DNA from 4 places in the Methylobacterium sp. E-046 genome. Region 3 is predicted to be linked to each of the others. Evidence: predicted binding sites of a transcription regulator. Region 3 holds the regulator's gene; each other region holds the start of a gene.
The links. The regulator LexA, encoded in region 3, represses DNA repair genes until DNA is damaged. The targets are predictions, from matches to a motif close to TGTTCNNNNTGTGTTCNG.

Region 1: MKK82_RS16115 (PA0069 family radical SAM protein) is a predicted target of LexA. The motif match lies at 1,614-1,631, and genes of this name have one in related genera.
Region 2: MKK82_RS09080 (LexA family protein) is a predicted target of LexA. The motif match lies at 954-971, and genes of this name have one in related genera.
Region 4: parE (DNA topoisomerase IV subunit B) is a predicted target of LexA. The motif match lies at 1,610-1,627, and genes of this name have one in related genera.

The regions. Positions count from the first base shown of each region.
Region 1 is NZ_JAKSYP010000172.1:73,581-76,995, reverse strand. It holds gene MKK82_RS16120 (ribonuclease HII) at 1-431, shown strand, start outside; gene MKK82_RS16115 (PA0069 family radical SAM protein) at 474-1,589, opposite strand; gene MKK82_RS16110 (hypothetical protein) at 1,754-2,272, shown strand; gene MKK82_RS16105 (amino acid permease) at 2,408-3,415, shown strand, end outside.
Region 2 is NZ_JAKSYP010000093.1:60,431-63,845, reverse strand. It holds gene MKK82_RS09090 (hypothetical protein) at 290-532, opposite strand; gene MKK82_RS09085 (hypothetical protein) at 566-820, opposite strand; gene MKK82_RS09080 (LexA family protein) at 989-1,441, shown strand; gene MKK82_RS09075 (Y-family DNA polymerase) at 1,438-2,766, shown strand; gene MKK82_RS09070 (methyl-accepting chemotaxis protein) at 3,091-3,415, shown strand, end outside.
Region 3 is NZ_JAKSYP010000290.1:251,063-254,477, reverse strand. It holds gene MKK82_RS32805 (NRAMP family divalent metal transporter) at 1-144, opposite strand, end outside; gene MKK82_RS32800 (hypothetical protein) at 225-440, shown strand; gene MKK82_RS32795 (hypothetical protein) at 447-902, opposite strand; gene lexA (transcriptional repressor LexA) at 1,138-1,866, shown strand; gene MKK82_RS32785 (ComEC/Rec2 family competence protein) at 1,860-3,415, opposite strand, start outside.
Region 4 is NZ_JAKSYP010000290.1:58,743-62,157, reverse strand. It holds gene MKK82_RS31945 (ABC transporter permease) at 1-1,156, shown strand, start outside; gene MKK82_RS31940 (hypothetical protein) at 1,175-1,363, opposite strand; gene parE (DNA topoisomerase IV subunit B) at 1,737-3,415, shown strand, end outside.

The DNA of each region.
Region 1 (3,415 bases), on a different contig from region 3:
GGGTGCCCGAGCCGGTCCGCATGCGGCTGGCACCACTGATCCGCGCCCATGGGCGCGTCGCCGTGGCGGCGGGATCCCGGGCGCTGATCGACCGGATCAACATCCGCGCCGCGACGCTGGACGCCATGGGGCGCGCGGTCGCCCGCCTGGGGATCACGGCCCCGGTGCTGGTGGATGGGCGGGATGCCCTGCCCGGCCTGTCGGGCCGCGCGGTGGTCGGGGGCGACCGGCTGGTGCCGCAGATCGCCGCCGCCTCGATCGTCGCCAAGGTGTTTCGCGACGACCTGATGCGGTGCTTGGCTGCGCGTCATCCCGGCTACGGCTGGGAGCGCAATGTCGGCTACGGGACGGCGGTTCACCGGGCCGGCCTGATGAAGCTGGGCCGCAGCCCGCATCACCGGCTCAGCTTCACCCGGGGGTTCGGGCCTTAGAGCCCGCCCCGAACGACTCGCGGGGGACCTGGAGCCGGCGGATCAGAGCAGCGTCAGCTGCGCCCCCGGCCTGCGGAACGCAGTCCGGTCCAGCTCCATCCGCCCGAAGGCGAAGCCGAGGCGGGTGCCGGCGAGCCTGACCCGCTGGCCGATCATCGCCGCGTAGGGGCCCTCCCCGCGGAAGCGGTGACCGAAGCGGGGATCGTTCTCGCGGCCGCCGCGCGCCTGCGTCAGGAGCCCGAAGGCACGGTCCTTCCGCTCGGGATAATGCTCGGAGAACCAGTCGGCCATGAGGTCGGCGACCTCGCCCGGCAGCCGCAGCAGCGCGTGACCGATCCGGCCCGCGCCGCTCTCCCGGGCGCGGCTCAGGATCGTCTCGATCTCGTGGTCGGTCAGACCCGGGATGATCGGCGAGATGTTGACCATCACGGGCACGCCCGCCTCGCTGAGGCGACGCATCGCGGCGAGCCGCTTCTCCGGCCGCGGCGCGCGGGGATCGAGTCGCCGGGCAAGGTCCGGATCCAGGGTCGGAAGCGAGAGCGCGACGAGCACGAGGTTCCGCGCGGCCATCTCGGCGAGGATGTCGAGGTCGCGCAGCACGAGGTCGGACTTGGTGGTGATCCCGACGGGATGGCGCGCCTCCCGCAGCACCTCGAGCACGCCGCGGGTGATGCGATGCTCGCGCTCGGCCGGCTGATAGGGGTCGGTGGCGGTGCCGAGGGCGATCGTCTCCGCACGATAGCTCGGCGCCGCGAGTTCGCGGGCGAGGAGCCGGGGCGCGTCGGGCTTGGCGACGATCCGCGACTCGAAATCGAGCCCCGGCGACAGGCCGAGCCACGCATGGGTCGGGCGGGCATAGCAGTAGATGCAGCCGTGCTCGCAGCCGCGATAGGGGTTGATCGAGCGGTCGAACGGGATGTCCGGCGAGGTGTTGCGGGCGATGATCCGGGCGGATCGTTCCGGGGTGACCTGCGTGCGCAAGGCGAGCGGTTCATCGGATTCCCAGGTGGAATCGTGGAACGCCTCCCGCTCGGCCGCCTCGAAGCGGCCGGCCGGGTTGGCGGTCGCCCCGCGTCCGCGCCGCGCGCCCGCCGGTGGTGTACTGGTGCCGAGCCGCGCCGAGGCGTCGGGTCTCGATCCGTCCCCTGGCCGCACCATGACGAGTCGCTCCTGTCCCCCGACGGGAACATAGAGCGAACGCAGAGCGCATGCGACGCTCTTTTTTGAGGCAATCCACGTCTGAGCGCGCTCCTCGGTCACACCAGCGCCTTCCGGAGACGGATCAACGGTTTACGGCCGCGCAAAATCGTCTATGCGCGCTCATGCTCTCCGCGGTGACCTATCTGGCCGACCCGGCCGATCCGGACGCGATCGATCGTCTGGCCGACACGCTCAGCGTGCTCGTCTCCGGCGTGGCCGGCGGCCTGATCGGCGACGCCGTGATCGTGACGGGCCGGGAGAGCGAGGCGGTCACGGCCGTGGCGGAGGCCACCGGCGCCACCCTCGTCCTTCATCGGGACGGCAATCCCTACGCGGCGGGTGCGGCCGCGGCCCGCCGGGACTGGGTCCTCTGCCTGGAAGCTGGCGACGTCCTCGGCGAGGGCTGGATCCGCACCCTCGACCGCTTCGTCGGGACCGCCCGCCCGGAGATCGGCCTCGGACGCCTGCACCGACCGGCCGCCGGCTGGCGCCGCCGCCTCGTCGGTGGGATCGAGGTCCTGGCCGGTGCCCGGCAGGCCCGGGCTGGAGACGTCGTGCGGCGGGCGGCGCTGCGGGCCGGGAACGCCTTCGCGCCTCGCCTCAGGATCAGGCCGCTGATCGCGCGGATCGACCGGGCCTGATCGGCAGAATCTATCCGTGTCGCTCGTTGTTGTCGGACATTCCTCCTCTACAACACCCCGTTCAGGGAGGAAGATTTGCCGTCTTCTCGCCTGCGAGCGGACGCTGACCTGATCCCAGCCTGGAAGGATTGCCCAATGGATTCGTCAGGCCTGATGGGTCGGAAGTCGGTCGACGACATCCTTGAGAGCGGCGAGGGCGAGCAGCAGCTCTCGAAAACGTTGGGCGCCCTCTCGATCACCGCCATGGGGGTCGGCGCGATCATCGGCGCCGGCATCTTCGTCCTCACCGGCACGGCGGCGGCGCAATATGCCGGGCCGGGGATCATGCTGTCCTTCGTGCTCGGCGGCATCGCCTGCGCCTTCGTGGGCCTGTGCTACTCCGAGATGGCGGCGCTGATCCCGGTGGCGGGATCGAGCTACACCTACACCTACGCGACCCTCGGTGAGTTCTTCGCGTGGCTGATCGGCTGGGACCTGATCCTCGAATACGCCATGGGCGCGGCCACGGTGGCGGTGGGCTGGTCCGGCTACGTCACCAGCATCCTGAAGGACGTCGGGATCGTGATCCCGGCTCAGTTCGCCCACGCGCCCGGCACGCCGATCGACGGTGGGGGCACCGCCCTGTTCAACCTGCCGGCGGTGCTGATCGTGGCCCTGATCACGATGCTGCTGATGCGCGGCACCAAGGAATCGGCGCGCTTCAACAACATCATGGTGGCGGTGAAGCTCACCGTGGTGGTGGCCTTCATCGCGCTGGGCTGGGGCCATGTCGACTCGGCGAACTGGCACCCGCTGATCCCCGACAACCACGGAACGTTCGGAGAATTCGGCTACAGCGGCATCCTGCGCGGCGCCGGCGTGGTGTTCTTCGCCTTCATCGGCTTCGACGCGGTCTCGACCGCGGCCCAGGAAGCGCGCCGCCCCCAGAAGGACATGCCGATCGGCATCCTGGGCTCGCTCGCCGTCTGCACGATCCTGTACGTGCTGGTGGCCGCCGTTCTCACCGGCCTCGTCCCCTACAAGGACCTGAACGTGCCCGATCCGATCGCCAAGGGCGTCGACGCGATCGGCATCGGCTGGTTCTCGATCGCGATCAAGCTCGGCGCGCTCACCGGCCTGACGACGGTGATCCTCGTGCTGCTC
Region 2 (3,415 bases), on a different contig from region 3:
TTCGCTGTCATGGTCTTTCAGCTACAGATGTGTTATATTTTGCAATATGCAGTCATAGCCCTGATGAGGGTAAGCTTGGATTTTTAAAGAATTGAAGATATTCACTTTCAAATAATATAATTTCATACTGAATGCGGAATTTGTTTTGGCGTTAAGCTTGAATAGTCAGCATATTTCAATAATCGATAGTCCGACATCAGCTCAGAAAATCGTCGTTCGTCTGCAGGGACGCGAAAACTCACCCTGCTCGGACGTTCAACGATGGCTGCCGAGCGTCAAGTTTTGATCCCTAGAACGGCCACGCCTCCTCGGTCTTATCGCCCGCCGCTCGCTCTCCTGGCGCCACGAGCTCCACGATCTCGTCGAGCGGTTGCGTCACCCTGATGGTGCGCCCCGCTGCTGTGATGAAGGTCTCATTGCGCATCAGGTCCGTGTCGCTGAGCGCTTGGACGCTGGTCACGCGCAGGAGGTGCCGACAGCCGTCGCCGTCCTGCACCTGGAGGAAGTTCCCGACCCGCCGAACGGCAGACATCTCGTCGCTCCCGTATCGCTGGTGATCCCCGGCTCAGGCGCCCTGCAGGCTTTCCGCGAAATCGTCCGGCACCTCGCCCCATTGGCCGAGGATGGTCGCGGCTTCGAGTTCGCCGGTCTCATCGTCCGCCACGACCCTGATCGCGGCCGCGCCCGGCATCCGCTTGGCCAGGTTCTCAGCCTTCTTGATCGCGCCGCTCTCGGTCTGCGTGGGCTCCTGCCGGGCCGGTCGAAGCCGCTTCCGGTGGATCTCGAACGGCTGCACCACGAATGCCGTCTTCATCGCCATCTTCGTCCGACCTCTCCAAGGGAAGGCGTAAGGTGCCGCCACCGCCCGCGTTTCCGAACCCTATCCACACCCGTCCCCCGGAGCTTTCGCAAAGGGCGGACCCGCCGGTTGAACCGTGCCTGCGCATCGGGTTTGTTCTGTGTTCGTTCTAGCATGGCGGAGCGCTGAGTGCACATCAACCGGATCGACGAACTGCTGATCCAGAGCCCCGACGCCGTCCGCGTGCCCCTGATCGGCCAGGCGCTGTGCGCCGGCTTTCCCTCGCCCGCCGACGATTTCCTGGAGAGCGCGCTGGAACTGCCGCGTTGGCTGGTGCCGAACCCGCCCGCCACCTTCCTGTGGCGCATCGCCGGCTCGTCCATGGAGGGTGCCGGCATCTACGACCGCGACCTCGCCTGCGTCGACCGCAGCCTCAAGGCCGGCCACGGCAGCATCGTCGTGGCGGCGATCGATGGGCAGATGAGCTGCAAGCGTCTCGTCCTCGACGGCAACGGCGCGCGGTTGGCCTTCTGCAATCCGGACCTGCCGGCCTTCGCGGTCGACGAGTTCGGCGAGGGCGCCATCTGGGGCGTGGTCCGGTTCTCGATCCGCTGGCACGTCGCGCGCGGGCAGCTCTCGTGAGTGCGCCCGAAGCCCGCCTGCGCGACCGCATCGGCGGCGGCCGCGCCGTCGCGCTGATCGACGGCAACAGCTTCTACTGCTCGTGCGAGCGCGTGTTCGATCCCCGGCTGGCCGCGGTCCCGGTGATCGTGCTCTCGAACAATGACGGCTGCGCCATCGCCCGCACGGCCGAGGCCAAGGCGCTCGGCATCAAGATGGGCGACCCGTATTTCAAGATCCGGGATCTATGCCGGGTCCGGGGCGTGCGCGTGTTCTCGTCGAACTACACGCTCTACGGCGACATGAGCGGGCGCACGAACGCGGTCTATCGGCAGTTCAGCCCGCAGGTGGAGATCTACTCCATCGACGAGAGCTTCCTGAACTTGTCGGATGTGGCGCCGGGCCTGCGGGTCGAACTCGCACGGGATCTGCGCGCGACGGTGCGGGCCTGGACCGGGATCCCGACCTGCGTCGGCATCGGCCCGACGAAGACGCTGGCGAAGCTCGCCAACCACGTCGCCAAAACGGTGCCGGCGCTCGGCGGCGTGTGCGACCTGACCGATCCCGTGGCCTACGCACACTGGTTGTGCCGGGTCGCGGTCGCGGAGGTCTGGGGCATCGGCCGTGCATCCCTCGCCAAGCTGGAGGCGATGGGCGTCGAGAGCGTGGCGGACCTGCGCGACCTCGACCCACGTCCGGTGCGCAAGGGGCTGACGGTGGTGGGCGAGCGCATCATCCACGAACTGCGCGGGCTCGCCTGCCTGCCGCTGGAGATGGTGCCGGCTCGGCGCAAGGGATGCGCCGTGACCCGCTCGTTCTCAAGCCGCATCACCGAGCGGACGGTGCTCGAGGAGGCGGTAGCGGCGCACGCGACGCGGCTCGGCGAGAAACTCCGACGCGAAGGCCTCGGCACGAACCACGTATCCGTCTTCTATCACACCAGCGAGCACGACCACGGCGCGCCGATGCGCTCAGCCTCGACCACGGTCGGCTTGCCCGAGCACACGTCCGACTCGCTGGCGCTGATCAGGGCGGCCCGGCTCGGCGTCGCGAAGACGTGGCGCGAGCCCGGTGAGCGGCCCTGGCGCTACTCGAAGGCCGGCCTCATCACGAATGATCTCGTGCCGCTGTCGCACAGCCCGCGGGCGCTGATCGGCGCGCTGGACCGGGAGCGGTCCGAGCCGCTGATGGCGGCGATGGACGCGTGCAACCTGCGCTGGGGCCGGGGCGCGGTCGTGCCGGCGCGGGCCGGGCTGGTAAACCGCCGCGACTGGAACACCAAGTTCGAGATGCGCACGCCGCGCTACACGACGCAGATCAGCGAGTTGCCGGTGGCGCTCGCGTGACTGCGCGCGGGCAGGCTTGCTGAGGACCGCGCGGGATGGTGTTCACCAGACCCCTTCCAAGCGAGACGTCGAACCAGCAGGCATCCGTCAGGCCGGTAAACTCAGCGGACCGCGTCTCGATGAGGCCGGCCTCCCAAGACTGCTCGGCGCGAAGAGAGGATTCGTTCCATCCGTCCCTGATGGTCCTCGGAGCGCGCCACGTCATCGCCGAAGATCCGGGAAAAAGGAAGATTCTTGGTCACGCCCGTACGGTTCGCGAGCCGAAAGTTTTTGAAATAATCATGAGTTGGGTCTGTAATGAGCGCCACGTCATTGGATGCTCTCATGCCCGCGCTCTCGAATATAAAGATCCTGCCCAAGCTCACTGCGGTGGTCGCCGTCATCGGCCTGATCGTCGGCGGCTGCGTCTGGTTCGCGCAATCGCGCATGACACAGATCGATCACGCCTATTCCACGTTCATCAATCGTGAAGCCAAGGGAGTCGCGTCCGCTCGGCGCGTGAACCGCCTGATCTTCGAACTGAACTACTGGGTCTATCGCCTCATTTCCGAGACGGAGGACGCCCAGATGAAGGCGGCCAATGCGGGCTTCGAGTCCGCGCTTCCTGTCATGAAGAAGACGCTCGGTAATCTGCGCGCGCAGGCCCCCG
Region 3 (3,415 bases):
GAGCAACAGCGAGTAGCCCCAGCGCGCGCCGCTCTGGGCCGCGGTGATCAGGCTCCCGACATCCGTATCGGCGAGCATCACCACCAGTCCAGGGCCGGCGGCCTTGAGGAACGCGGACAGGCGAGGCAGGGAAGCGCTGGGCACGGCTCGGGAACAGTCCCGGGTGCGGGCAGTTCCGGCGCGCGGCTGCGGCGTTTTCCCGGAACGTGCGGGAGGAGAGGGCCATGGCGGAGAGCGCGGATCGGGGCGGTGGCTGGAGTCTGCAGGCGAGCGCCGTGCCCGACGGGGTGCGCCTGGAACTCGCGCTGTCCGATCTCGGGGGCGGCCCCGTCACCGCCGCGATCATCCTGGACCGGGCCGAGGCCCGCGCCTTCGCCCGGGCCCTGCTGGCGGCGGCTGGCGACGCGGCCGAGCGCACCTTTCCGAAACCGGGGACCTGAGCCGGATCAGCGCTGGATCAGGCCCGGATTGCGGCCCGGCAACCGCGGGACCACCGTGCCGCGCTTCTCGACCGGCCCGTCGCACGCGTAGGCGAATTCGGACTTCAGCGCGTCGAACACGGTCTCGCCGGTGATCCGGCACTCCTCCCGCACGGTCTCGTCGAGATAGGCGCGGGCGGCGGTGCGGAAGCGCGTCACCCGGGTCGCTCCCGGCTCGGGGTCGATCCGCGCCTCACTCAGGTTGCAGCCGGCATACTCGCGCAGGGTGTTCGAGACGATCAGCATCCGGCGCAGTTGCCGGTTGTCGTAGACCTCGTAGGGTTCCTTGCAGCCGATCGTCACCACCTGAGGGGTCAGCGCGACGTAGTTCCGCGAGATGTAGGAGAACCCGGTGGTGCACCCTGCGAGCGCAAGACCTAGGGCGATCAGGCCGAGGGGCAGCAGAGCTGCGGGTCGTCGCATCCTCGTCATCCCAGCCTGATCCCGGCCGCGCCCCGGCTTCTTCCCCTCCGGCGGGCGGCGGTGTGCATTGAAACGGCTCCGCTTGCGCCGTCAATGCGTTTCTGGCCCGGATGCGCCCGCGGCGACGCGAGCGTGGCCATAACTCTCTTGCGGAACACTTGCGGAACGTTTAACGTGTTCGTGATTTGTTTCCGAGACCGCCACGAGGCGGTCCACAAGCCGCGAGGCCCCATCAATGCTCACGCGCAAGCAGCTGGACCTCCTGCGCTTCATCCAGAACCGCATGCAGGAATGCGGCGTCCCGCCGTCCTTCGACGAGATGAAGTACGCCCTCGACCTGAAGTCGAAGTCGGGCATCCACCGGCTGATCACCGCCTTGGAGGAGCGTGGCTTCCTCCGGCGCCTCCCGAATCGGGCGCGGGCCATCGAGGTGATCCGCATTCCCGAGAGCCTGACCCAGGCGGCTCCGGTCCAGCCCCCCGCCGCCGAGCCGCGCCGCTTCACCCCGAGCGTGGTGGAAGGCGGCAAGTCCAAGCAGGCGCCGCTCCCCGCCAATGCCCGGATGATCGACGAATCCGGCCGGGCCATCTCGATCCCCGTCATGGGCCGGATCGCGGCCGGTACGCCGGTCTCGGCGATCCAGAACCAGAGCCACGCCATCACCCTGTCGCCGGACTTCCTGGCCGGCGGCGAACACTATGCCCTGGAGGTGCGCGGCGACTCGATGGTCGAGGCCGGCATCCTCGACGGCGATCTGGTGGTGATCCGCAAGCAGGACACCGCCAATACCGGCGACATCATCGTGGCCCTGATCGACGACGAGGAGGCGACCCTCAAGCGCCTGCGCCGCCGCGGCTCCTCCATCGCGCTCGAGGCTGCCAATCCGGCCTACGAGACCCGAGTCCTCGGGCCGGATCGGGTCCAGATCCAGGGCCGTCTCGTGAGTCTCGTCCGCCGCTACTGAAGCGGCGCGGCCGGCGCGTCGCCGGGCCCGCTTCCGGCGCCCGCCCGGTCAGCGTCGGTGGGCGCGACAGAGTCATCCGCGCGGCTGCTGTCCGCCGCGGCGGTCATCGGCCGCTGCGGCGTCGGCCGCGGATCCGGGCGCAGTCGCCACGGCAGGCCCCGGTCGAGGCTGCGGGCATAGCGCGCGGTGAACCCCGCGGCCTCGGCCCTGAGGGCCACGGCGCCGCGTTCTGACAAAATCTTTCGGTCGATGACGAACGGGCCCGTGCAGGTCGGGGGCGCCGTGAGGCCGGTGATCAGCACCGCGGCGCGGGGGCAATCCTCGGCGAAGGCGCGCCGGTCCCGGATCAGCGCGACCGCCCGTCCGTCCGGCAGGCGCGCGGTGCATCCGAGCCGGTCGCAATGCCCGCCGCCGGTCGGGGCGGCCAGCGCGCCGGGGCGCCGCCCATCGCCGTCCGCCTTCAGCCACTGCTCCAACACGAACCCCGAGGGGCTGCCCAGCGCCGCGAGGCGGCCGTCCGGTCCGCGCACCGCAGCGCCGCCGCCCTGCCGGTCGACGTAGAGGTCGTAGCGATCCGGCAGGGCCGCGAGCCAGAGGCCCAGCAGGATGGGCGGCGCGGCGAGCCAGCGCAGGCGCGAGACCGGGAGCGTCGCCAGCAGGAGACCGGCGGTCAGCAGGATCAGCGCCGTTGTCCCGAAGGCAGGCAGCACGAGGGTGGCGCGCTCGAACCCGGCGATCCACTGCGCGATCGCCAGCATGCCGCCCACCGCCTGGCCCATCAGCCACCAGATCGGCCGGTCGAGGGCGAAGGGATAGGCGAGGCACCCGATCACCGCGGATGGCATCACCACCAGGGAGACGAGCGGCAGCGTCAGGGCGTTGCCCACCAGCCCGAACGGCTGGATCGTCTGGAAATGGTAGGTGGCGAAGGGCGCGGTGGCGACCTGGGCAACCAGGGTCGTGGCCAGGGTTCCGGTGATCGCCGAGAGGCCGGTGCCGACGAGCCGCCCGATGCGTCCTGCCCCGGGACGCACGAACAGCCGGCCGTCGATCAGCCGTGCGCAGGCGATCAGCCCGGCCACCGCCCCGAACGACATCTGGAAGCTCGGGCCGAGGAGACCCTCCGGCTCCCGGGCCAGGGCGACCAGGGCGGCGAGGGCGAGGTTGCGCATCGACAGCGCCGGCCGGTCCACCAGGATCGCGCCCAGCATGATCAGGGTCATAAACAGCGAGCGCTCGGCCGCGATGTCCCAGCCCGAGAAGGCGCAGTAAGCAGTGACGCCCAGCATGGCCAAGCCGGCCGCGATCTTCTTGATCGGCCAGACCAGCGCGCAATACGGCACCAGGGCGAGGACCGCCCGCACCAGCCAGAACACCACGCCGGCGGCCAGCACCATGTGCAGGCCGGAGATCGATACGACGTGGTAGATGCCGGCGGCGCGCAGCGCGTCGTTGGTCTCAGGCCCGATCAGGCCCCGCTTGCCGGTCACCAGGGCCGCCGCCACGGCTCCCGCCTGCCCGCCCTCGGCCTGTGCGATCCGGCGGGTCA
Region 4 (3,415 bases), 190 kb from region 3:
GCCGGCGCCCCGGATGGCGCTCGCCAACCTCCACCGGCCCGGCGCCCTGACGCCCGCCATCGTCCTGTCGCTGGGGCTCGGCGTGACGCTCCTCGTGACGCTCAGCCTGATCGACGCCAATGTCCGCCGCACGATCAGCGCGACCCTGCCGGCCCGGGCGCCGAACCTGTTCTTCCTCGACGTTCCGTCCCGGGATGCGGATGCGTTCCGCGCGTTCCTGGCGCGCTCCGCGCCGAACGCGAAGATCGAGGACGTGCCGATGATGCGCGGGCGGATCGTCGCCCTGAACGGCGTGCCGGCCAACAAGATCCGGCCCCCGGAGGACGCCGCCTGGGTGCTCGACGGCGACCGGGGCATCACCTACGCCGACACCGTTCCGGAGGGTTCGAGCCTCACCGACGGCGCGTGGTGGAGCGCCGAGCAGGGCGCCAAGCCCCTGGTCTCCTTCGAGGCCGACCTCGCCCGCCAGCTCGGCCTCAAGCTCGGCGACACCATCACGGTCAACGTGCTCGGGCGCGACCTCACCGCGACGATCTTCAACCTGCGCCGGGTGGAGTGGCGCAACCTCGGCATCAACTTCGTGATGGTGTTCTCGCCCGGCACCTTCCGGGGGGCGCCGCATTCCGACCTCGCCACGCTGACGCTCCCCGGCGGCACCGACGCGCCGACCGAGAACCACATCCTGCGGGATGTCGCGAAGACCTTCCCGTCGGTCAGCGCCGTGCGGGTCAAGGACGCCCTGGACGCCATCGGCGACCTCGTCGGTCGGCTGGTCTTGGCGATCCGCGGGGCAAGTGCCGTGGCCGTCCTGGCGAGCCTGTTCGTGCTGGCTGGCGCCATCGCGGCCGGTCACCGGGCGCGGCTCTACGACGCCGTGGTGCTCAAGGTGCTGGGGGCGAGCCGCGCGCGGCTTCTGACCGCCTACGGACTCGAATACGCAGCCCTCGGCCTCGTGACGGCCCTGTTCGGCCTCGCCGCCGGAACCCTCGCCGGCTGGGTGATCGTCGCCAAGGTCATGCACCTCGACTTCCGGCTCGACCTCTCCGGAGCGCTCCTGGCGGCGGGGGCCGCGGTGGCCTTGGCGATCCTCTTGGGCCTCGCCGGCACGTGGCGGATCCTGGGGCAGAAGCCGGCGCCCTACCTGCGACAGATCTGAGGGCCGCGCGCGCCCGGCTCAGACCAGGTAGGTGATCGTCGCCGCGACCACGGTCGCGAAGGTCGCCAGCGCGATCGTCGTGGACATCACCAGAGCGCGGACGGGCGGCACGCCGGTCGCCTCGTCCTCGCATCCGAAGGCGGCACCGGCCGCGTGCTCGAAGCGGATCAGGGTCAGGCGGCGGGCCTCGATCGCGGCGTCACTCATCGACTGCGGCTCCCTGACCACGGTCAAGATTATTCTGGCCTTCAACGTCGATCCCGTGGAACGGTTCCGGGGGAGAACTGCCGAGGCCGTACGGGCGGGTCACGACGAAGCCTTAACCCCGATTTGTGCAACGTCGTGATGACAGACGGATTCGACGTTCCGGCCGGGCGTGGCGCGGCGGCCCTCGCTCGCGGCGGCGCAGCATGCGATGATGGGTCCGCATCGCCCGGGGGCGAACGGCTTTGATGTTTCTGTTTTGTTCCGCTATCATGCGGGGATGAAGGCGCATGCTCCACAATCCCGGACTCATTCTCCCCAGAACCGTGTGCGCGAGCCGGAGCCGGCCGATGCGCCGCGGGCGCGGAGGCCGCGCGTGAGCGATACGGCGCGCGACCTGTTCGGACCGGGCAGCAAGGGAACGGCCGCCCGGCTACCCGAGCCCCGCAGGCGGCTCGCCGCCTCGGCCTCGGTGGCGGCGATCGCGGCGGCCGAGCCGGAAGCCGGCTACACCGCCTCCGACATCGAGGTGCTGGAGGGACTGGAGCCCGTCCGGCGCCGGCCCGGCATGTATATCGGCGGCACCGACGAGCGGGCGCTGCATCACCTCTTCGCCGAGGTGATCGACAATTCCATGGACGAGGCGGTGGCCGGCCATGCCAGCTTCATCGAGGTGGAGCTGGAGGAGACCGGCGCCCTCGTGGTCACCGACAACGGCCGCGGCATCCCGGTCGACCCGCACCCGAAATTCCCCGGCAAGTCGGCGCTGGAGGTCATCATGACCACGCTGCACGCCGGCGGTAAGTTCGACTCGAAGGTCTACGAGACCTCGGGCGGCCTGCACGGCGTCGGCATCTCGGTGGTGAACGCGCTCTCCGACGTGCTGGAGGTCGAGGTCGCGCGCAACCAGACCCTCTATCGTCAGACCTTCTCGCGGGGCCACGCGCAGGGCGCGCTGGAGCTGATCGGCCGGGTGCAGAACCGCCGCGGCACCAGGGTCCGCTTCCACCCGGATTCCCAGATCTTCGGCTCGCTGAAGTTCGACCCGCGCCGCCTGTTCAAGATGGCGCGGTCGAAGGCCTACCTGTTCGGCGGCGTCGAGATCCGCTGGCGCTGCGCCCCCGCGCTCCTCGAAGGGCTGGAGGATGTCCCAGCCGAGGCCGTGCATCGCTTCCCCGACGGCCTGCGCGACTACCTCGCCCGGGACATCGACGGCAAGGAACTGGTCACCGAGGCGATGTTCTCCGGCAAGATCACCAAGCCGGGCTCCCACGGGTCGCTGGAATGGTCGGTGGCCTGGATGGTCACCGAGGACGGGTTCTCGCATTCCTACTGCAACACGATCCCGACGCCGGAGGGCGGCACCCACGAGGCCGGCCTGCGGGTCGCCCTGCTTCGCGGCCTGCGCGAGCACGCCGAGCGCGTGAATCAGGCCAAGCGCATGACCGCCGTCACCACGGACGACGTCATGGCGACCTGCGCGTCGATGCTGTCGGTCTTCATCCGCGAGCCCGAATTCCAGGGCCAGACCAAGGACAAGCTTGCCACCGTGGAGGCGCAGCGCATCGTCGAGACGGCGGTGCGCGACGCGTTCGACCACTGGCTGGCCGCCTCCCCGGCCCAGGCCAACAAGCTGCTCGACTGGGTGATCGACCGGGCCGAGGAGCGCCTGCGCCGCCGCCAGGAGAAGGAGGTCGCCCGCAAGAGCGCCACCCGCAAGCTGCGCCTGCCCGGCAAGCTCGCCGACTGCTCGGCGGCCGGCACCGCGGGTTCGGAGATCTTCATCGTCGAGGGCGACTCCGCCGGCGGCTCGGCCAAGCAGGCCCGCGACCGGGCCACCCAGGCGATCCTGCCGCTGCGCGGCAAGATCCTCAACGTCGCCTCGGCCTCGCGGGACAAGCTCGGCGCCAACCAGCTGATCTCGGACCTCACCCTGGCGCTCGGCTGCGGCACCGGCGCGGCCTTCCGCGAGGCGGACCTGCGCTACGACAAGGTGATCATCATGACGGACGCCGACGTCGACGGCGCCCACATCGCCTCGCTGCTGATCACCTT